Regions from separate parts of the Streptomyces sp. NPDC126510 genome, predicted to be linked through region 4. Evidence: riboswitches for the same ligand, from Rfam matches in the RefSeq annotation. Region 4 holds a riboswitch; each other region holds the start of a gene.
The links. Region 4 has a riboswitch for cyclic di-AMP ahead of ABTX60_RS12955 (transglycosylase family protein). Riboswitches for the same ligand answer to the same signal wherever they lie in the genome.
Positions count from the first base shown of each region.

Region 1: linked by a shared signal. The riboswitch ahead of ABTX60_RS31595 (M23 family metallopeptidase) and the one ahead of ABTX60_RS12955 (transglycosylase family protein) in region 4 are both predicted to bind cyclic di-AMP.
Region 2: linked by a shared signal. The riboswitch ahead of ABTX60_RS36440 (C40 family peptidase) and the one ahead of ABTX60_RS12955 (transglycosylase family protein) in region 4 are both predicted to bind cyclic di-AMP.
Region 3: linked by a shared signal. The riboswitch ahead of ABTX60_RS23025 (transglycosylase SLT domain-containing protein) and the one ahead of ABTX60_RS12955 (transglycosylase family protein) in region 4 are both predicted to bind cyclic di-AMP.

Region 1 is NZ_JBEORR010000027.1:41,431-46,845, reverse strand. It holds gene ABTX60_RS31605 (HPr family phosphocarrier protein) at 70-351, shown strand; gene ABTX60_RS31600 (GntR family transcriptional regulator) at 510-1,205, opposite strand; gene ABTX60_RS31595 (M23 family metallopeptidase) at 1,428-2,216, opposite strand; cyclic di-AMP (ydaO/yuaA leader) riboswitch at 2,229-2,393, opposite strand; gene ABTX60_RS31590 (M16 family metallopeptidase) at 2,586-3,974, opposite strand; gene ABTX60_RS31585 (M16 family metallopeptidase) at 3,971-5,314, opposite strand.
Region 2 is NZ_JBEORR010000038.1:16,464-21,878, forward strand. It holds gene pcrA (DNA helicase PcrA) at 1-2,454, opposite strand, end outside; cyclic di-AMP (ydaO/yuaA leader) riboswitch at 2,769-2,940, shown strand; gene ABTX60_RS36440 (C40 family peptidase) at 2,949-4,136, shown strand; gene ABTX60_RS36445 (SLAC1 family transporter) at 4,258-5,199, shown strand; gene ABTX60_RS36450 (hypothetical protein) at 5,177-5,415, opposite strand, start outside.
Region 3 is NZ_JBEORR010000016.1:2,637-8,051, reverse strand. It holds gene ABTX60_RS23035 (GNAT family N-acetyltransferase) at 1-960, opposite strand, end outside; gene ABTX60_RS23030 (HAD family hydrolase) at 1,147-1,995, shown strand; gene ABTX60_RS23025 (transglycosylase SLT domain-containing protein) at 1,959-2,732, opposite strand; cyclic di-AMP (ydaO/yuaA leader) riboswitch at 2,736-2,905, opposite strand; gene ABTX60_RS23020 (polyprenyl synthetase family protein) at 3,415-4,425, shown strand; gene ABTX60_RS23015 (LolA family protein) at 4,670-5,415, shown strand, end outside.
Region 4 is NZ_JBEORR010000008.1:94,574-99,988, forward strand. It holds gene eno (phosphopyruvate hydratase) at 1-788, opposite strand, end outside; gene ABTX60_RS12955 (transglycosylase family protein) at 1,053-1,739, opposite strand; cyclic di-AMP (ydaO/yuaA leader) riboswitch at 1,744-1,910, opposite strand; gene ABTX60_RS12960 (transglycosylase family protein) at 2,139-3,104, opposite strand; gene ABTX60_RS12965 (cytochrome P450 family protein) at 3,225-4,532, opposite strand; gene ABTX60_RS12970 (nucleoside triphosphate pyrophosphohydrolase) at 4,682-5,415, opposite strand, start outside.

The DNA.
Region 1 (5,415 bases), on a different contig from region 4:
CGCTCCGGGAGGGCTTCACGATATGGGAAACTGGTCTAGACAACCCTGAAAACCGAAGGGCAGCAACACATGGCTGAGCGCCGCGTCAACGTCGGCTGGGCCGAGGGTCTCCACGCCCGCCCCGCCTCCATCTTCGTCCGAGCCGCCACGGCCGCAGGCGTCCCGGTGACGATTGCCAAGGCTGACGGCAACCCCGTCAACGCGGCCTCCATGCTGGCCGTCCTGGGCCTCGGCGCCCAGGGGGGCGAGGAGATCGTCCTCGCCTCCGACGCCGAGGGCGCGGACGCCGCCCTCGACCGGCTGGCGAAGCTGGTCTCCGAGGGTCTCGAGGAACTGCCCGAGACCGTCTGATGTCCCGAGCGCCCGATGCGGCGCACAGCGAAGGGCTCGTCCGAATTCACCGGGCGGGCCCTTCGCCATTTCCGGGCCATTCCGGGCAGGAATTCCCGTGTCCGGGCAGCAGAAATAGGCCCCCGAGAATTCATCTCTCTTTGTATACGGCTGTCGTGTTAATGCCGCAGGCTCGCCGTGTTTACGGGATGTTGCGAGTTCCTCACACGGTCGGCGCGTTCCTCCGCGGAGCCGAGGCGCAGACGGTGCGCGCCGGTCGCGCGCTCGGTGTGCAGCGCCGTGACCGCCCGGGCGCGCTCGCCGTCCCCGCGCGCCACCGCGTCCACGATCGCTCCGTGCTCCGCCCAGGACTCCACCGGGCTGAGCGGCGCCTGCACGGCGTACATCCACGTGATCTTGTGGCGGAGCTGGGTGAGCATCGAGGTCAGGGCGGGGCTGCCGGAGGCCTGGGCGAGCGTCTCGTGGAACCAGGCGCCGAGGGAGCGCAGGTCGTCGCTGTTGCCGCGACGGGCCCGGTCCTGGCCCAGCCGGACCAGTCCGCGCAGGACCTTCAGATGCGCCTCGGTGCGGCGCTGGGCGGCGCGGGCCGCACCGAGCGGCTCCAGGAGCATCCGCATCTCCAGCAGGTCGCCGGCCTCCTGCTCGGTGGGTTCGGCCACGCACGCGCCCGCGTGCCGGCGGGTCACCACGAAGCCCTCGGCCTCCAGCGTGCGCAGCGCCTCCCGGACGGGCACCCGCGAGACGCCGTAGCGGCGGGCGAGGAGTTCCTCGGTGAGCCGGCTGCCGCGTGCGTGGACACCCGCGACGATGTCGTCCCGGATGGCGGTGCACACCGAGTGCGCGGGAATACGCATGACCGACCTCCGCTTAATCCCCGTGAAACGCCGGCGAGCGGCGCGTGATTCTGTGACTCTATTGCAATGAGCCGGAATTTCCGACGGCAGGCGGGAATCCAGGGATATTTTTTGGACAGCGGGCATCCGGCGGCACCTCACGGGTCATCCGGCGGGCGTCCGGAAAACACCGAAAGCCCCGGCTCGGGGAGCCGGGGCTTCGGAAACGGTGGAGGGTCCGGGTCAGACGCCGACGCCGTGCGAGCGGAGGTAGGCGACCGGGTCGATGTCCGAGCCGTACTCGGGGCTCGTACGCGCCTCGAAGTGCAGGTGCGGGCCGGTGACGTTGCCGGTCGCGCCGGACAGGCCGATCTGCTGACCGGGGGTGACCTTCTGACCCACCGAGACGCCGATGGAGGACAGGTGGCCGTACTGGGTGTACGTCCCGTCGTTCATCTTGATCACGATGTTGTTGCCGTAGGAGCCGCCCCAGCCGGCCTCGACGACCTCGCCCATGCCGACCGCGTGGACGGAGGTGCCGGTGGCGGCGTGGAAGTCCACGCCGGTGTGGCTGCCGGAGGACCACAGGCCGCTGCTGGCCTTGTAGCCGGTGGAGACGTACGAGCCGGAGATCGGGGCCACGTAGGCGTTGAGGCGCTTGCGCTCGGCCTCGCGGGCGGCGCGCTCCTTGACCTCGCGGGCCTTCTCGGCCTCCGCCTTGGCCTTCTCCGCCACCTCGGCGGCCCGCTTGCGGGCGGCCTCCTCGGCCTTCCGCTTGGCGGCGGCCTCTTCGGCGGCCTGCCGCTGCGCGACGGCCTGGGCGTCGATCTGCTGGGCCACGGTGTCACCCATGGTGACGACCGGGGTGAGGCCGGTCTGCTCGGCGCTGGGCTCGGCGGCGAAGGCCGCGGGGGCCGCCACGGTGCCGATCACGCCGGTGGTGGCGAGGGCCGCGACACCCGCCGCGCGGGCGGTACGGCGCTGGATCCTGCTGGGACGACGGTGCTTCCCGGTGGCGCGAGTGAACGCCATGTGGTGGCTGGTCCTTTCCTTCCCTCTCGCCTACCGGGTTAGCTGACGGGTTCGGAGCAGGAAGGTCTCCTACGGACTCCCTCGCGGCACGCGCGGGCGTCCGATTCACCCCAGGGACTGCGATGGGTCCCCGGCTCCCCTGGCTCGCGCCGTACGGGGACTCGGCGATGACTGTCCGGTGCCGCGGGTGCGGCGCACTGCCTGACGAACAGCCCGGACGACGCTAAGCGGCGCCACTTTCAATTCCCAAACGGATCCCAGCTTTTGTAGCGCATCCCACAGGGCAGACAGGCAACTCCCATCCCAATTCGGGCATAAAGGGGCCCTGGTGCCTTCGAAGACATCCAGGGCCCCTCAGCGCGCGTGCCGCTACTCGGCGGCGACGACGCTGACTTCGCCGATGCCGAGGGCCTCGACAGGCGCCTTGATCTGCGCCGCGTCACCGACGAGGACGGTCACCAGCCGGTCCACCGGGAAGGCGCTGACGGCCGCCGCGGTGGCCTCCACCGTGCCGGTCGCGGCGAGCTGCCGGTACAGCGTGGCCTGGTAGTCGTCGGGCAGATGCTGCTCGACCTGGTCGGCCAGCGTGCTCGCGACGGCCGCTGCCGTCTCGTACTTCAGCGGCGCGACGCCGACCAGGTTCTGCACGGCGACGTCCCGCTCGGCGTCGGTCAGCCCCTCAGCGGCGAGGGTACGCAGCACCGTCCAGAGGTCCTCCAGAGCGGGGCCGGTGTTGGGCGTGTCCACGGAGCCGCTGATGGCGAGCATCGCCGCACCCGTTCCGTCGGGGGCGGACCTGAGGACCTGGCCGAACGCCCGTACGCCGTAGGTGTAGCCCTTCTCCTCGCGCAGGACGCGGTCCAGGCGCGAGGTGAGCGTGCCGCCGAGGCAGTACGTGCCGAGCACCTGCGCGGGCCACACGCGGTCGTGCCGGTCCGGGCCGATCCGGCCGATCAGCAGCTGCGTCTGGACCGCGCCCGGGCGGTCCACGATGACGACCCGGCCGGTGTCGTCGGCGGTCACCGGCGGCACGGGCCGCGGCTCGGCCGGGGAGCCCGTCCAGGCGCCCAGCGTGTCCCCGAGCAGGGCGTCGAGGTCGATGCCGGTGAGGTCCCCGACGACCACGGCGGTGGCCGTGGCCGGGCGGACGTGCTTCTCGTAGAAGGCGCGTACGGCCGCGGAGTCGATGGCGGCGACGGTCTCCTCGGTGCCCTGCCGCGGCCGCGACATGCGCGCGTCCGCCGGGAACAGCTCCTTGGAGAGCTCCTTGGCGCCCCGGCGGGACGGGTTGGCCAGCTCGTGCGGGATCTCGTCGAGACGGTTGGCGACCAGCCGCTCGACCTCGCTGTCGGCGAACGCGGGGGCCCTCAGGGCGTCGGCGACCAGTCCCAGTCCCTTGGTGAGCCGGGAGGCCGGCACCTCCAGACTGAGCCGGACGCCGGGGTGGTCGGCGTGCGCGTCGAGGGTGGCGCCCGCGCGCTCCAGCTCGGCGGCGAAGTCCTCGGCGGAGTGCTTGTCGGTGCCCTCGGAGAAGGCCCGGGCCATGATCGTGGCCACACCGTCGAGGCCGGCGGGCTCGGCGTCCAGGGGGGCGTCGAGCAGCACCTCCACAGCGACGACCTGCTGGCCGGGGCGGTGGCAGCGCAGCACCGTGAGGCCGTTGTCGAGCGAGCCGCGCTCGGGGGCCGGGAAGGCCCACGGCTTGGCGTCGCCCGCCTGCGGCCGGGGGTGGAAGTCCATCGTGGCGAGCTCGGTCACCGGGCCGCCTCCTCGTTCTCGTCCTGGTCGGCGGGGGCTTCGGGGGCGGTCGGCTCGTAGACGAGCACCGCGCGGTTGTCGGGCCGCAGGCGGGCCTTGGCGACCTCCTGGACCTCCTCCGGCGTGATCTCCAGCACGCGCTGGACGGCGGTCAGGGCGAGCTGCGGGTCACCGAACAGCACGGCGTACCGGCACAGTTCGTCGGCGCGGCCCGCGACCGTACCGAGCCGGTCCAGCCACTCGCGCTCCAACTGGGCCTGGGCGCGCTCCATCTCCTCGGCCGTGGGGCCCTCCTCGGCGAACCGGGCGAGCTCCTCGTCGATGGCGGTCTCGATGACCGGGACCTCCACGTCACCGGACGTCTTCACGTCCAGCCACCCCAGGGAGGGTGCCCCGGCGAGCCGCAGCAGGCCGAAGCCGGCCGCCACGGCCGTACGGTCGCGGCGCACGAGCCGGTTGTACAGGCGGGAGGACTCGCCGCCGCCGAGGACGGTGAGGGCCAGGTCGGCCGCGTCGCACGCGCGCGTGCCGTCGTGCGGCAGCCGGTAGGCGGCCATCAGGGCACGGGCCGGGACCTCCTCCTCGACGACCTCGCGCAGCTGGTCGCCGATGGTCTCCGGCAGCGAGCCGTCGCGCGGGGCGGGCTTGCCGTCGTGGCCGGGGATGGAACCGAAGTACTTCTCGACCCAGGCGAGGGTCTGCTCCGGGTCGATGTCGCCGACCACGGAGAGCACGGCGTTGTTCGGCGCGTAGTAGGTGCGGAAGAAGGCGCGCGCGTCCTCCAGGGTCGCCGCGTCCAGGTCGGCCATCGAGCCGATCGGGGTGTGGTGGTAGGGGTGGCCCTCCGGGTAGGCGAGGGCGGTCAGCTTCTCGAAGGCGGTGCCGTAGGGGACGTTGTCGTAGCGCTGGCGGCGCTCGTTCTTGACGACGTCGCGCTGGTTCTCCATCGACTCGTCGTCGAGCGCGGCCAGCAGCGAGCCCATGCGGTCGGCCTCCAGCCAGAGGGCGAGCTCCAGCTCGTGGGCGGGCATGGTCTCGAAGTAGTTGGTCCGCTCGAAGCTGGTGGTGCCGTTCAGCGAGCCGCCGGCACCCTGGACGAGCTCGAAATGACCGTTGCCCTTGACCTGCGCGGAACCCTGGAACATCAGGTGCTCGAAAAGGTGAGCCAGGCCGGTACGCCCCTTGACTTCGTGGCGTGAGCCGACGTCGTACCAGAGGCACACCGCCGCGACCGGGGTCAGGTGGTCCTCGGAGAGCACCACGCGCAGGCCGTTGGCCAGGCGGTGCTCGGTCGCTGTCAGGCCCCCGGAGCCTGCCTGGGCTGTGGCCGTGTGACCCATGGGCATGTACATCCCTTCACTCGCGAGCGGTTGTTGAGACCGCGTGTTCCTGCCGGTCCTGCCACTGTATGCAAGCGTGCGGAGCCCTGGTGAAGTTCCCG
Region 2 (5,415 bases), on a different contig from region 4:
CCGCAGCAGCAGCCGCTTCGGCTTGGTCTCGCCGAAGTCGATCGTCGCCTCGGCGTTGCCGCCCGTGCCCTTGACCGCGACGACGGTCCCGAGCCCGAACTGGTCGTGCGTGACGCGGTCCCCGACCGCCAGGGACACCACCGGCTTCTCGGAGGTGCGGCGCGTGGCGAAACCGGAGGCGCCCGACGCCGACGAGCGCGAGCGGGACGACGACAGCGAGGCCGCCACCGCCGAGACCGGCCCGGAGGACGCGGGCGCGGTGGCCCCCGTCCGCTTCCACTCCACGTGGGTCGGCGGGATCTCCTCCAGGAAGCGGGAGGGCGGGTTGTACGACGGCTGGCCCCAGGCGCTGCGCAGCGTGGACCGCGTCAGGTACAGCCGCTCCCGCGCGCGCGTGATGCCGACGTAGGCCAGGCGCCGCTCCTCCTCCAGCTCCTTGGTCTGGCCGAGGGCGCGCATGTGCGGGAAGACGCCGTCCTCCATGCCGGTCAGGAAGACGACCGGGAACTCCAGGCCCTTGGCGGTGTGCAGGGTCATCAGTGTGATGACGCCGTCGCCGTCCTCCTCGTCGGGGATCTGGTCGGAGTCGGCGACCAGGGCAACCTGTTCGAGGAAGTCGGACAGGGAGGCCTGCTCGTCCTCGCCGCGCTCCTGTTCGAACTCCATGGCGACGGCGGCGAGTTCCTGGAGGTTCTCGATCCGGGTCTCGTCCTGCGGGTCGGTGGAGGCCTGGAGCTCGGCGAGGTAGCCGGTGCGCTCCAGGACGGCCTCCAGCACCGTGGCCGGTCCTGCGCCGGACTCGACGATGGTGCGCAGGTCCTCCATCAGCGTGTTGAACCGCTTGACGGCGTTGGTGGAGCGCGCGGCCATGCCGTACGCCTCGTCGACGCGCTTCAGAGCCTGCGGGAAGCTGATCTTCTCCCGCTGCGAGAGGGCGTCGATCATCGCCTCGGCGCGGTCGCCGATGCCCCGCTTGGGGACGTTGAGGATCCGGCGCAGCGGCACCGAGTCCTCGGGGTTGGCCAGGACGCGCAGGTAGGCCAGGACGTCCCGGACCTCCTTGCGCTCGTAGAAGCGGACGCCGCCGACGACCTTGTAGGGCAGGCCGACGCGGATGAAGATCTCTTCGAAGACACGGGACTGGGCGTTGGTGCGGTAGAAGACGGCGACGTCGCCGGCCTTGGCCTCGCCGGCGTCCGTGAGGCGGTCTATCTCTTCGGCGACGAACTGTGCCTCGTCGTGCTCGGTGTCGGCGACGTAGCCGGTGATCCGGGCGCCGGTGCCCGCGTTGGTCCACAGGTTCTTGGGGCGGCGGGACTCGTTGCGCTCGATGACGGCGTTGGCGGCGCTGAGGATCGTCTGGGTGGAGCGGTAGTTCTGCTCCAGCAGGATCGTCGTGGCGTCCGGGTAGTCCTCCTCGAACTGGAGGATGTTGCGGATCGTCGCGCCGCGGAAGGCGTAGATCGACTGGTCGGCGTCACCCACCACGCACAGCTCGGCGGGCGGGATCTCGGCCTCGGGCGGCACGTCGACGGGGTGCTCGGAGGTGCCGACCAGCTCGCGGACCAGGGCGTACTGCGCGTGGTTGGTGTCCTGGTACTCGTCCACCAGGACGTGCCGGAAACGGCGGCGGTAGTGCTCGGCGACGTCCGGGAAGGCGCGCAGGAGATTGACCGTCGTCATGATCAGGTCGTCGAAGTCGAGGGCGTTCGCCTCGCGCAGCCGCGACTGGTACATGGCGTAGGCCTGGGCGAGCGTCTTCTCGAAGCCGTCGGTGGCCTGGGCGGCGAAGTCCTCCTCGTCGATCAGCTCGTTCTTCAGGTTGCTGATCTTGGCGCTGAAGGACTTCGGCGGGAAGCGCTTGGGGTCGAGATCCAGGTCGCGGCAGACCAGGGCCATCAGGCGCTTGGAGTCGGCGGCGTCGTAGATCGAGAAGGACGATGTGAAGCCGAGCTTCTTGCTCTCCCGGCGGAGGATGCGCACGCACGCGCTGTGGAAGGTCATGACCCACATGGCGTTCGCGCGCGGGCCGACGAGCTGCTCGACACGCTCCTTCATCTCGCCGGCGGCCTTGTTGGTGAAGGTGATCGCGAGGATCTGGCCCGGGTGCACGTCCCGCTCGGCGAGCAGGTGGGCGATGCGGTGCGTGAGCACACGGGTCTTGCCGGAGCCGGCGCCGGCCACGATGAGCAGCGGGGAGCCGGAGTGGACGACGGCGGCGCGCTGGTTGTCGTTCAGCCCCTCCAGGAGGGCGGCGGTGTCCACCACCGGGCGGGGGGCTCCGTCCCGGTAGTAGGCGTCCCGGTCCGGGGGCACGTCGAACTTCCCGCCGAACAGATCGTCCGGGATCGGCTCCGGAACGTGATCGTCCTCGGGTGGCGGCGGGGGCTCGTCCGCGGGGCCCCGCTGGGCCTGGAGGTTGGCCAGGAAGCTGTCGTCAAAGAGGCTGCTCATCGCTCTCCGAGTCTAGGGCGCCCCACTGACAGCCCGCCGCCGCCCTGAGAACATCGCCGCGCGCCCGGGGCCCCGCCGACCGCCCGGCGGCGCATTGTCGCCCTCCATGACGGCGCGATCACGCCCTGCTACATGCCCGACAAGTATGGACTTTCCCTGCCCAATCCCCCTTGATCGTTCACTCTCGGCAACGCTCAGGAATAAGGTCACGAAAATGTATCGGGCATATCACCCATCAACCTTCACAGGGACCACACGAGTTGGCTACGGTGCGACCAGGCCGCATGACCCCCACCGGCGAACGTCGCCGGGCCGCGCGGCCTCCGCCGAGTCCGGTGTGCCGCAGCGGCAGCCGGAGCCGGGGACCCAACCGTGAACCTGGGGTGAATCGGCCCGACTCCCTGTGCGGAGAGGCCGTAGGGCAAACCTTCCGAACCACCCGCCCGAACCCGACAGCTAACCCGGTAGGCGGAACGTGGAAGGAGTCGCCTCCCTTGGCGTCGCACCGCAAGTCGCGTCCTACGGGTACGCGCGTGGCAGGCATACGGACCCCCGCCCTCGCAACGGCGGCCCTCACCTCCGTGGCCCTGCTGTCCCAGTCGGCCAACGCCGCCCCCGAGGCCGACGACAAGCCCAGCCTGGAAGAAGTCGAGAAGAAGGTCGACGACCTCTACCGCCAGGCGGGGTCGGCGACCGAGAAGTACAACGCGGCCAAGGAGAAGACGGCGAAGCAGCGCAAACGCGCCGACGCCCTCATCGACGACGTCGCGAAGCGCACCCAGAAGCTCAACGAGGCGCGCGAGGAGCTGGGTTCCTTCGCCTCCGCCCAGTACCGCACCGGTGCCGCCGCCCCGGACACGGCGACGTTCCTGCTCGCGGACACCCCGCAGGACTACTTCGACCAGACCCAGCTGATGGACCGGATGACGGGCCGTCAGAAGGTCGCGGTCGACGATTACATCGCGCAGCAGTCCGAGACGATGGAGAAGCGCCAGGAGGCCACCGAGAGCCTGGAGGCGCTCACCGAGTCGCAGGGCGATCTGAAGACCGCCAAGGCGACCGTCCAGCGCAAGCTCGCCGACGCGCGCGAGCTGATGTCGAAGCTGACCGCCGAGGAGAAGGCCCGGCTCGCGGCGATCGAGAAGGAGAAGCAGGAGGAGGCGGCCCGCAAGGCCGATGAGCTGGCCCGGCAGCAGGCAGCGCAGCAGAAGGCGCAAGAGGAGGCCGCCCGGCAGCAGGACGGCGGGTCCTCCACGTCCGGATCGACGGGGCCGTCGGGCTCCGGCTCGTCCACCTCGACGGCCCCGGCCGACTCCTCGTACGCCACCAAGGCCGACAAGGCGCTCGCCTTCGCCCGCGCCCAGATCGGCAAGCCGTACGTGTGGGGCGCCGTCGGACCCGGCTCCTACGACTGCTCCGGCCTCACCCAGGCCGCCTGGAAGGCCGCGGGCGTCACCCTGCCGCGCACGACCTACGACCAGGTCGACGCCGGCACCACGGTCCCGCTCTCCCAGGCGCAACCCGGTGACCTGGTCTTCTTCTACGACGATGTCACCCACGTCGGGATCTACATCGGCAACGGCATGATGATCCACGCGCCGAAGCCCGGCACGTACGTGCGCGAGGAATCGATCTACTACGACGGCGAGTCGGCGATCCACAGCGTGGTGCGCCCGGCCTGAGTGAAGCCTGAGGGCCGAGAGGCTGAGAACCGAGAGGGCCGAGAGGTCGCGTCACGTTTTTTGAGGGGCACGCGCGCGTGCCCCTCTCCCAACGCGCGCGCCGCTCTCTAGCATCGGCGTCATGTCCGGTCCCTCCCCGTTTGCCGCCTGGTGGGCGACGTATGCGCTGGCGACCGGCATCGTGTCGGCCGGTCTCGACTCGGCGGGGTACGCCGTCCTCTCCCGCATCGCCCTGGCCCTGGCCTGCGCGGCCTGGCTGGCGGCGGCCGCCGGCCTCGTCCAGCGGACGCACGACGAGTGGCGGGTGGAGACCCCGGCCGCGCTCACCACCGTGGCGGCGGCCGCGGTTCTGGGTACCGGCTTCTCCGCGGCCGGGCAGCAGCCCCTGGCCGAGGCGCTGCTGGCGCTCGCCATGGTGCTCTGGGCGGTGCTGCTCACCGCGGAGGCCCAGGGGCGGCGCGGAACGGTGTTCCTGCGCTGCGTGGCCACCGAGGGGATCGCCGTGCTCGGCGCCACGCTCGCCGCGGCCGACGCGGTGGCCTGGCTCGCCCACGCGGCTCTGGTGCTGTTCTGGCTGGGGCTCGCGCTCTACTGCTTCGCCCTGTTCCGCTTCCAGCCCCGGCAAGTGGAGGAGGGGCGCGGGGACCACTGGCTCGCGGCCGGCGCCCTCGCCGTCTCCGCGCTGGCCGGGGCGAGAGTCCTCGGCGCCGACAGCTCGCGCCTGTACCTGTGGAACGAGGAGAACGCCGACACCCTGCGCACGACCACGGTCACGCTGCTGGTGCTCGCGCTGATCGCCTGCGTCGCCCTGCTGCTGGCCGAGCTCTTCTGGCCCCGGCACCACTACGACGTGCGGCGCTGGGCGACCGTGTTCGCCGCGGTCGTGACGGCGACGGCCACCCTCGCGGTCGCCGCCGCCCTCGACGTCCCCTGGCTCGACGTCGCCGGAGAGGTGCTGCTGTGGATCGCGGTGGCCGCCTGGCTCGGGTGCACCGCCTGGGCTCTCGCCTCCGCCCGGGCCGCCGCGCGGCACTCCCGGGTCAGGTCCAGAGGACGGCGATGAAGATGTTCGCCGTGGTCAGCAGACCGACCAGGCCGAAGAGGCCCTTGTCCACCTTCTCGTCGTCCCGCTTCACATAGACCAGACCGAGGATCACGATCAGCAGGGCCAGCTTCACGCCGATCTTGATGTTGTTCACGGTCTGGTCGTCGGCCTGGTTGAGGCCGACCAGGATCACACCGGTGACCAGCATCGTGAGCGCGCCGTGCAGCATGGCGG
Region 3 (5,415 bases), on a different contig from region 4:
CCAGTGCAGCGCCGCGCCCACCCCCGGACGGGTCACCGCGCCCTCGTACACGGGCAGTTCGCCCGTCTTCAGCGCGTCCTTGTACTCGGCCGCGCCCCGCCCCAGGTCGAGCATGGCGACACCGGCGGCGGCCGCCGCCTCGGCCATGCGCAGGTGCAGCACCAGACCCGGCGAGAACTTCGCGAACTCCGGGTCGTAGGCCGGGAACCAGCAGGCCAGCACGGAGGCCGAACGCAGTCCGAAGTGTGCGGCGACGGGCCGCTCACCGGCGTACAGCACGGACAGCGTGCCGCTGCACTCCGGCGCCCGGGTCCGGGCCAGCTGCCCGACGAGCCGCGTGATCCACTCCTGGGCGAACCGGTCCCGGCGGCCGGTCCTGCGGTACTGCGCGGACTTCCACTCCATGAGCGTGCGCAGCGCGGCCGGGTCGCGTTCGTCGAACACGAACCGCAGCTCACCGGCCTGCCGGCCGAGCCTGCGCTCCTTGGCCAGGGTCGTCTTCAGGAACTTCGGCGACTGCGCGCGCAGCACCGACTCGTACGTCTCGTAGCCCTTCTCCACGTCGACGACGTAGGTGGCGTGCTCCTCGGCCGCGTACCGGACGAACAGCCGCTGCTCGGCCTCCAGATTGTCGAAGGCGAAGCTCGACACCGAGCAGGCCTTCAGGAGTTCGCCCGTCTCCACGTCCAGGCCGGGCCGCAGGATCGCGCCCTGCGCGTCCGAGACACCGAGCCCGATCGCCCGGCCCTGTCCCAACGGGCCCCGCTCATAGGGCAGGAAGCCGGACGGCTCCGGACCTTCGTACACCACCGCGATCCGGGCCCCCGGCCTGAACAGGCCGACGGCTTCGGTGAACTCCGGCTCCATGAAAGGGTTGCGCGGTGCGTCCGAGGCGGCGCGCAGCGCACGCCAGCGCTCCCTCTCCCCTTCACCGAGCTCCCCGGGCCCAGCCACACGAATGCGCCCACTGCTCAACCCGACCCCCCGATCAAGTCCCCCCTGGACACTTGGAAGGTACCGCTCTATGCGGCCCCACGGGTAGGTAGCGGAGCATGTTGTTGCCAACTGGTGCAGAGGCCTTCAACCGGGCAATCGGCGTGCGCCGTCCGATGAAACGAAGGGGCGCGCTGTCCGTATTCTCTGATCATGGCCGCACCCATCGCATATTCACTCATCGCCACCGATCTGGACGGGACGCTGCTGCGCGGCGACGACACCCTGTCCGACCGGTCCCTCGCCGCGCTCGCGCGGGTGGCGGACGCCGGTGCCCAGCACCTCGTGGTGACGGGGCGGCCGGCGCCGAGAGTGCGGCCGCTCCTGGACGACCTCGGCTGCACGGGGCTCGCGGTGTGCGGGCAGGGCGCGCAGGTGTACGACGCCGGTGCGGAGCGGCTGCTGTGGTCCATCACCCTGGACCGGGAGCTGGCGGAGACCGCCCTCGGCAAGATCGAGGCCGAGGTGGGGCAGGTCTACGCGGCCGTGGACCAGGACGGGGTGGACGGGCTCACCCTGATCGAGCCGGGCTATCTGATGCCGCATCCGACCCTGCCCGCGGTCCGGGTCGAGCGGCGCGAGCAGCTGTGGGGCGAGCCCATCAGCAAGGTGCTGCTGCGGCACCCCTTCCTGACGGACGACGAGTTGGCGGCGACGGCCCGCTCGGTGGTCGGCTCGCTGGCGACGGTGACGATGTCGGGGCCCGGCACGGTGGAGCTCCAGCCGTGCGGGGTCACCAAGGCGACGGGCCTGGCGCTGGCCGCCGAGCACCTGGGGCTGCGGCCGGCGGACACCATCGCCTTCGGCGACATGCCCAACGACATCCCGATGTTCGACTGGGCCGGTCACGGCGTCGCGATGGCCAACGCCCACCCCGAACTGAAGGCCGTGGCCGACGAGGTCACCCTGTCGAACGAGGACGACGGCATCGCCGTCGTCCTCGAGCGACTGCTGGGCGGGTCGGCTCAGTACGGGCCGTTGACGTTGTCGATCGAGCCGTAGCGGTCGGCCGCGTAGTTGCAGGCCGCCGTGATGTTGGCGACCGGGTCGTACGGGTCGAAGGAGGTGCCGGGCACGTGGTAGGCGGCGAACGTCGGGTCGATCACCTGGAGCAGGCCCTTGGACGGGGTGCCCGCGGCGGCGTTCGAGTCCCAGTTGTTGATCGCCTGGGGGTTGCCGGACGACTCGCGCATGATGTTGCGGTAGATGCCGTCGTAGGAGCCCGGGATGCCCTGCTGCGCCATGATGTCCAGCGACTCGCGGATCCACCCGTCGAGGTTGTCCGCGTAGGTCTTCGCGGACGCCTGGGTGGCCTGGGCGACACCGCCGGCGGGCTTCGCGGCCGGCTTGGCGGGGGCGGACGACTGGGTCGCCGTCTTCTTCGGCGCGACCGACTTGGTGGTCTTCACCTTGAGCTTCAGACCCGGGTGGATCAGCTTCGGGTTGTCGCCGACGGCGGCGCGGTTGTCCTTGTAGAGCTGCTTCCAGCCGCCCCGGACGTCGTACTTGTCCGCGATGCGGGCGAGCGAGTCGCCCTTGGTCACGGTGTACGTGAGGGACTTGGAGGGCTTGGCCGCCTGCGGCACGGACTGTGCGGCGGGGGCGCTCTGGGGTTCGGCGCTCGCGTGCGTGGCTCCGAGGAGCGGAAGGGTGAGTGCGGCTCCACCGGTGCCGACGGCGACGATGCCTCGGGTCAGCGGGTTGGTTCTGGGGCGACGGTGCTTGCCTCGTCCGGCCATGGTGATGTTCCTCTCCGGCGCCTGCGAGGTGAGCTGTCGGGTTCGGGCCGGGAGGTGCCCGGCCGCGTACGGCACCGTGTGCCGTACGCGGCTTCACCCCGAGCCGTGCCGCTGTGCGGACCGGCGACTTACCTGGGTCCCCCGCTCCTGCCACGCGTGAGTGAGTCGGTTATGTGGGGAGTCCGGGCGGCGGCAGGATTAGGCGTCCGCCGGACAGGGCCGGAACGTATGCGAGAGCACATGTCGGGAACAAGCACCTCAGTCACACATTGCGCGGTTGACCTTGGTCGGGGGCGTTTGGGCGGCTTGATCCTTTGCTTGAGCCAAGGCTCAACTGGCTTTCGGGGGAAGGCGGTAGGGGCCGGTGTGGAGTCGGGGCGGAAATGGGGAAGAAGTGATTCAACTCACTGATCACGAGCCTGTGGGGCAATTTCCGCCAAGGGGAATTCATCGACTCATCGCGGCAAATCGTGCATATCTCGCTACCCCTGGGTAAGTCGATAAATATCTGTTCTTATAGGTTGATCGAAAACATAGCGGTCGTGATCGGATACCACCCGGCCTGTAACCACGGGCGCTGGCGGTGATCGAAACGTGACCGGATACGCTGACTCGAGTGAGGGCAGCGACCTATCGACAATCCGCGTAATCACCGGCAGACACAGCAGACAGGAGACCCCTCGTGACCGACGTCGGGCCGTTCGGGCTGAGCGTGCGGGACCAGGCTCTGGAAGCCGACGTCCAGGCCGGATTGACGGCTGTCGAGGAAGGCTTGCTCGAGGCCACCAAGAGTGACGTGCCCTTCATCACGGAGGCCGCCCAGCATCTTGTGCGGGCCGGCGGCAAGCGGTTCCGCCCGCTGCTCGTGATGCTCTCCGCCCGGTTCGGTGACCACCACGCGCCCGGGATCGTGCCGTCGGCCGTCGTCGTGGAGCTGACCCACCTCGCCACGCTCTACCACGACGACGTCATGGACGAGGCCGCCGTGCGCCGCGGTGTCGCGAGTGCGAACACCCGCTGGGGCAACTCCGTCGCGGTCCTCACCGGCGACTTCCTCTTCGCCCGGGCCTCGCACATCCTGGCCGACCTCGGCCCGGAGGCCGTCCGGGTGCAGGCCGAGGCGTTCGAGCGTCTGGTGACCGGCCAGATCCTGGAGACGGCCGGACCGCAGGACGGCCGCGACCCCATCGAGCACTACCTGGACGTGCTGGGCGGCAAGACCGGTTCGCTCATCGCGGTGTCGTGCCGGTTCGGCGCGATGATGTCCGGCGCCGACGAGACCGTCGTGGACGTGCTGACCCAGTACGGCGAGCGGCTCGGCGTCGCCTTCCAGCTCGCGGACGACGTCCTCGACATCGCCTCCGACTCCCACGAGTCCGGCAAGACCCCCGGCACCGACCTGCGCGAGGGCATCCCCACCCTGCCGGTGCTCCGGCTGCGTGAGCGCGCGGCCCGGCTCGGGCTCGCCGAGGACATCGCCCTGTGCGAGCTGCTCGACTCCGACCTCACCGACGACGACCGGCACACCGAGGCCCTTCGCCTGCTGCGCGCCCACCCGGCGCTGGAGCAGGCCCGGCGGGACACCGTCCGCTACGCCCAGGACGCCCGTTCGGCGCTGGCGCCGCTGCCCGAGTGCACCGCGAAGACGGCGCTCCAGGAGCTGTGCGACGCGGTGGTGCACCGGGCCGGCTAGCCCGTCCCTCCCGGCGACCCGGGCCCTACGACCCCTACGGGTCGGGGGAGAAGCCGCCCTCCCGTGTCATACCCCAGCAGTACGCGGAGTTGAGCCCGGGGTCTGACGTATCTCCCTGGCCGATTTGGTCAGATGGTGACCACGGAAAACACCACTCCTCACCTGTTCGGGTGAGAATGGCGGCTCAGGGACGAGTGCGTGGACGACACGGACAGCCGCCGCCGACCATGGAGGTAGGGCACACATGGCACCGTACGCATCCGACGACAGCACGACCGCCGGAGAGGTCGACGAGCAGCGCTCCGGGCGGCGCAAAGCCGCGCGGTACATCGTCCCGGTCACGGTGGTGGGGGTGGCCGCCGCGACGATCGGGCTGGTCCCCGCACTCGCCGACTCCGGTGACCCCGACCTCCCGAAGATCACCGCACAGCAGCTCATCGAGAAGATCGCGAAGTCGGACGTCCAGCAGCTGTCCGGCACGGTGAAGATCAGCACGGACCTCGGCCTGCCGGACCTCGGCGGCCTGGAGTCGGGCCTGATGTCCGGCGCGGCGGGCAACGGCGAGGGCGGCTCCTCCGCCGACCCGTCGGCCAAGCTCACCGAACTGGCCTCCGGCACGCACACCCTGCGCGTCGCCGCCGACGGCCCGGACAAGCAGAAGCTGTCGCTGCTGGAGAACGCCGCCGAGTACAGCGTCATCCACAACGGCAAGGACGTCTGGGGCTACGACAGCAAGTCCAACGAGGTCTACCACGGCACCGCCTCCGAGAGCCCGGAGCGCGGCAAGGACCAGCAGCCGCCGGCCACGCCGAAGGACTTCGCCGAGGAGGCGCTGAAGGCGGTCGACGGCACGACGTCCGTGACCGTGGACGGCACCGCCCAGGTCGCCGGCCGGGATGCCTACAAGCTGGTCGTGAAGCCGAAGCAGTCCGGCTCGACGGTCGGCGCGATCACCGTCGCCGTGGACGCGAAGACCGGCATGCCGCTGAA
Region 4 (5,415 bases):
GCCGAGCGGTCCTTGCCCTCGAAGGTGTAGACGCCGTCCTTGTAGAACTCGGAGGCGGCGACGTCGAGCGCCAGGGCGATCTGCTCGCCGGGGGTGTAGCCGGCTTCCTTGATCGCCTCGAGGATGAGGTCGAGGGCCTCGCGGTTGGAGCCGAGGTTCGGGGCGAAGCCGCCCTCGTCGCCGAGGCCGGTGGCCAGGCCCTTGCTCTTCAGGACCTTCTTCAGGGTGTGGTAGACCTCGGCGCCCCAGCGCAGGGCCTCGGAGAAGGACTCCGCGCCGATCGGGGCGATCATGAACTCCTGGATGTCCACGTTGGAGTCGGCGTGCGAGCCGCCGTTCAGGATGTTCATCATCGGCACCGGCAGCAGGTGCGCGTTGGGGCCGCCCAGGTAGCGGAAGAGGGGGAGGTCGCTGGCCTCGGAGGCGGCGTGGGCGACGGCGAGGGAGACGCCGAGGATGGCGTTGGCGCCGAGCGAGCCCTTGTTGTCGGTGGCGTCCAGGTCGAACATGGCCTGGTCGATCAGGCGCTGCTCGGTGGCGTCGTAGCCGACCAGCTCCGGGCCGATCTGCTCGATGACCGCGAGGACGGCCTTCTCCACACCCTTGCCGAGGTAGCGGTTCGAGTCGCCGTCGCGGAGCTCGATGGCCTCGAAGGCGCCCGTGGAGGCGCCGGACGGGACGGCGGCACGACCGGTGCTGCCGTCGTCGAGGCCGACCTCGACCTCGACCGTGGGGTTGCCTCGGGAGTCCAGGATTTCCCGGGCTACGACGACGTCGATGGACGGCACGAGCATCTCCTTCTTCATGTGACGCGGTGACGCGGGTCGCGCGGACCCGGCGAGGTGCGGGCCCGGTGGCTCGCGACATGAGCCTAACCGGCTCGGGGCGATCGGCCACCGGGTCGCCCACCCCATGGACAGAACCGAGCGTAAATTGTTTCCGAACGGAACAAAGACGGTTGCAGAAAAAACCCCGCCCCGGCGCGTACGGGGGATGACGCACCGGGGCGGGGAGTCCGAGGACCCTGGACGGGTCCGGCGGTGGGCCGCTGCTTACTTCAGGTGCAGCTGCTGGCCCGGGTAGATGAGGTCGGCGTCCTCGACGATGTCCTTGTTCAGCTGGAAGAGCTTCTCCCAGCCGCCCTTGACCTTCTTGTCCGCGGCGATCGAGCCGAGGGTGTCACCCTTGACGACCTTGTACTCGCCGTCGCCCTTCTCGACCTTCTTGCCGGTCGGGGTGGTGACGGTCTTCTTGGCCGCCGGGCGCTCGTCGGAGCGGGAGGCCGGCTGCTGCTCGGTCTGGCGGGTCTCGGTGCTCTGCTGGCTCTGCGAGGAGCTGCCGGAGTCGCTGGAGGAGCCGCCGGTGGAGGCACCCGACAGGCCCTTGCCGCAGACCGGCCAGGCGCCCTTGCCCTGGCTCGCCAGGACCTTCTCGGCGACCTGGATCTGCTGGTCCTTGCTGGCCTTGTCGGCGGTCGAGGCGTACTGGGTGCCGCCGTACGCGGACCAGGTGGAGGCGGAGAACTGCAGACCGCCGTAGTAGCCGTTGCCGGTGTTGATGGACCAGTTGCCGCCGGACTCGCACTGGGCGACCGCGTCCCACTCGGAGGTGGTGGCGGCGGAGGCGTTGCCGACCGCCATCAGCGGGGCGGCGACGGCGGCACCGGTGACGCCGGCGATGGCGATGGCGCGGCTGGCCTTGGACGGACGGCGGTGCGTGCCCTTGCCGGAAAACAGCATGGAGAGATCCCCTCACCGACGCCTGCGAGGTGAGCTGTCGGGTTCGGGCCGGTTGAGTTGCCCGGCCGCGTCCCTCACGGGACGCGGCTTCACCCCAAGCCCTTCCGGCACAACCGGCCGGTCGGGCACCTACCTTGGGTCCCCCGCTCCTGCCTACGGCGCTTGACGCGACGACTGTTCCCGTACGGCCGCTGGCAGGATTCGGCGTTGCGGCAGCCGGGGCTCGCGGTGGCGAGCGGTCACGACCGTAGACACGAGATCCACAGAATTTCAAAGACGATCAGGGCTTCTGAGATCTATCTCTCACGGCCCCCAAACGGGACATCAGCCACTAAAGGGGGCGCGAACTCACCCGGTTTCGAGGTGACTTCGGCCGTCGTTTCCGCACTGCCCGAACAGCTACTTCTCGTCCGCTTCGCCCTCGACCGCGAGCGCCTGACCGGGGTGGATGAGGTTCGGGTCGGCGCCGACCTCCTTCTCGTTGCCCTCGTAGAGCGCGTGCCATCCGCCGCTGACCCGAAGGGCGTCGGCGATGGACCAGAGGCTGTCGCCGATGCCCACGATGTAGGCGCCTTCGGACGCGTCGCCGGAACTCTCTTCGGCGGGCGCGGAGTGACGCCCCGTGGACTTCTCCGCAGAGTCGCTGTCCGGCGCGCCGGTTTCGTCGGCGCTGGGGCCGCGATGGCGGCCGGAGCCGGTGTCGGCCGGCCGCGAGGAGTCGTCGCCCTGCTGGGAGTTGTCGGCTTTGTCACTCTTGGAGGTGTCCGAGGAGGAGTCCCCGGACTGACGCTCCTGTGACGAGCCGGTCGATTCGGGCGACTTGTCCGGCTTGGCCGTTTCATCCTTCGAGGCGGACGACGCGTCAGGCGACGAGGAGGGAGAAGAGGAAGGACTGTCCGAGGGGGACGAGCCGAGCGAGTCGAGCAGGCCGGGCGAGTCCACCTCACCGGACGAGTCGGACGCATCGGACGAACCGGAATCCGACCCCTTGCCCTGCTCGAGGCCGGAGAGCAGTCCGCAGGTGCGCCACGCGCCGACTCCCTGGTCGGCGAGGATTCTCTCGGCCACGGCTATCTGCTGGGAGCGGCTGGCCAGGTCGGCGCTCGCGGCGTAGTCGAGACCGCCGTGACTCTCCCAGTCCTCCTGGGACAACTGCAGGCCGCCGTAGTAGCCGTTGCCGCTGTTCTCGCTCCACGCGCCGCCGGTCTCGCAGTCCGCGACCCGGTCCCAGGTCGTGCCGTCGGCCGCACTGGCACCCGAGGCCCCGAGGAGCGGGATCGCGATGGCGGAGCCGGTCACTCCGGCCGCGACGAGGAGAGCCGGAGCCTGGCGGGGGCGACGGTGCCGACCGTTCCCGGAGAGCATACGGAGACCTTTCACGCGACAGCAGTGACCTACGCGGCGTGAATCCCTCCGCGTTGATGGGTGAACGTATCGGCAGACGATCACTTGTCACAAGTTCATGCCGCGCAGATCACGTGAAGATCACAGGTCTGATGTTTCGTCACCTTCGGCCGGGGCTACCGGCGCGAACTCCACCGGCAGCGTGCGCAGCCCGCGCATGATGAGGCCGCCGCGCCATCTCAGCTCGGCCGGATCGGCGGCGAGCCGCAGGTCCGGGAGGCGGGTGAGGAGGGTGGCGAGCGCGGTCTGGCCCTCCAGCCGGGCGAGCGGGGCGCCGAGGCAGTAGTGGATGCCGTGGCCGTACCCGAGGTGCTGGTTGTCGCGGCGGGAGAGGTCCAGTGCGTCCGGATCGGCGAACCGCTCCGGGTCCCGGTCCGCGGCGGCCAGCACGACGAGGACGGGGTCGCCCGCCTCGATGCGCTGCCCGCCGAGGGTGAGTGACTGCGTGGCGAAACGCCAGGTGGCGAGTTCGACGGGGCCGTCGTAGCGGAGGAGTTCCTCGACGCCCGTCTCCAGGAGGCCGCTCTCCCCGGCGGCGAGGGACGCCTGGAGCCGGGCACGCTGTCCGGGGTGGGTGAGCAGGGCGTAGGTGCCGTTTCCGATCAGGTTGACGGTGGTCTCGAAACCGGCGAACAGCAGGATGAAGGCCATGGCCGCCGCCTCGTTCTCGGTGAGGTGCTCACCGTGGTCCGAGGCGCGGATCAGGCCGGAGATGAGGTCCTCGCCGAGGGCGGGTTCGGCGGGCAGCGCCTCGCGCTTGCGGTGGATGAGGTCGGCCAGGTAGCCGCGCATCTTCTTCACCGACCGCGCCACACCGCCCCTGGGGCCGCCCTGGTGACGGATCATCATGCCCGCCCAGTCGCGGAAGTCGTCCTGGTCCTCGCGCGGGACGCCGAGCAGGTCGCAGATGGCGTAGATGGGGAGCGGGAAGGCGAACTCGTGGATCAGGTCGGCGGATCCCTTCGCCGCGAAGCCGTCGATCAGCGTGTCGGTGAGCTCCTGCACGCGCGGCGCGAACTCGGCGACCCGGCGGGGTGTGAACGCCTTGGACACCAGCCGCCGCAGCCGGGTGTGGTCCGGCGGGTCGATGTTCAGCAGATGCGTCATCAACTCGGCCTTGCGCTCGCCGGGGATGCCCGTCTTCCCCTTGGCGTGCGCCGGTTCGTCGTGATGCGCCGGGTTCTTGGAGAGCCGGTGGTCGGCGAGCGTCTGCTTGGCGTCGGCGTACCGCGTGACCAGCCAGGCCTCCACACCGCTCGGGAGCCGCGTCTTGTGGACGGGGCTGTGCTCGCGGAGCCAGGCGTAGGCGGGGTAGGGGTTGCTCGCGAACTCCCAGGTGAAGAGGTCGGGAGCGGTCGCGGCTGAGCTGGGCTGGGGCTGGTCGGTCACTCCTCGACCGTATCCGGCTTCCGGCAGCGGCCCGCCACCGTCACCCTCGGCTGAGGGGCTGGCGCGGCCCGGCTGAGCGAGCCGCGGCCTCACCCGCCCCTCGGCTGCTCGGCTGAGCGGCCTCCGTAGCGCTCCCCGCTCCGGGCTGCTCAGCCCTCGGCGTCCCTGATCGCGTCCCGGTACGCGCGGGCCGCCGCTCTGAGGGCCGCCTCCGGGTCTACGCCTTCCGACTCGGCTCGGACGGCCAGGGCCAGCAGCTCGTAGCCGATGCCCTCGACGGGCGGGAGCGGTATCTCCAGGTGCGCTGTGCGGACGCGGGAGGCCAGCTTGGCGGCGAGGGCCAGGCCGGGCTGGCCGAGCGGGATGCCCTCGGTGATCGAGGTGCGCTGCTTCTCTACCGCCTTGGTGCGCAGCCAGTGCTCCTTGACCTCCTCGGGGGTGGTGGCCGTCGCGTCGCCGAAGACATGGGGGTGGCGGTGGATCAGCTTGGCGACGATGCCGCCTGCCACGTCGTCGATGGAGAAGGGTTCCGCCCCGTCCTCCGGCCGGCCCTCCTCGGCGATGCGGGCGTGGAAGACGACCTGGAGGAGGACGTCGCCGAGCTCTTCGCGCAGTTCGTCACGGTCACCCTCCTCGATCGCCTCGACGAGCTCGTACGCCTCCTCGATGCCGTATTTGGCCAGGCCCTCGTGGGTCTGCCGGGAGGACCAGGGGCATTCGACGCGGATGCGGTCCATGACCTGGACGAGGTCGAGGAGGCGGGCGCCGGGGAGGTCGTAGGAGGCGGGCAGCAGCTCCAGCTCGGGCATGGCGATGCGGCCGGTGCCGGCGAGGCGGGCCAGGCCGTCCGTGAGGGCCGGTTCGCCCTCGCCCGTCGCCACCA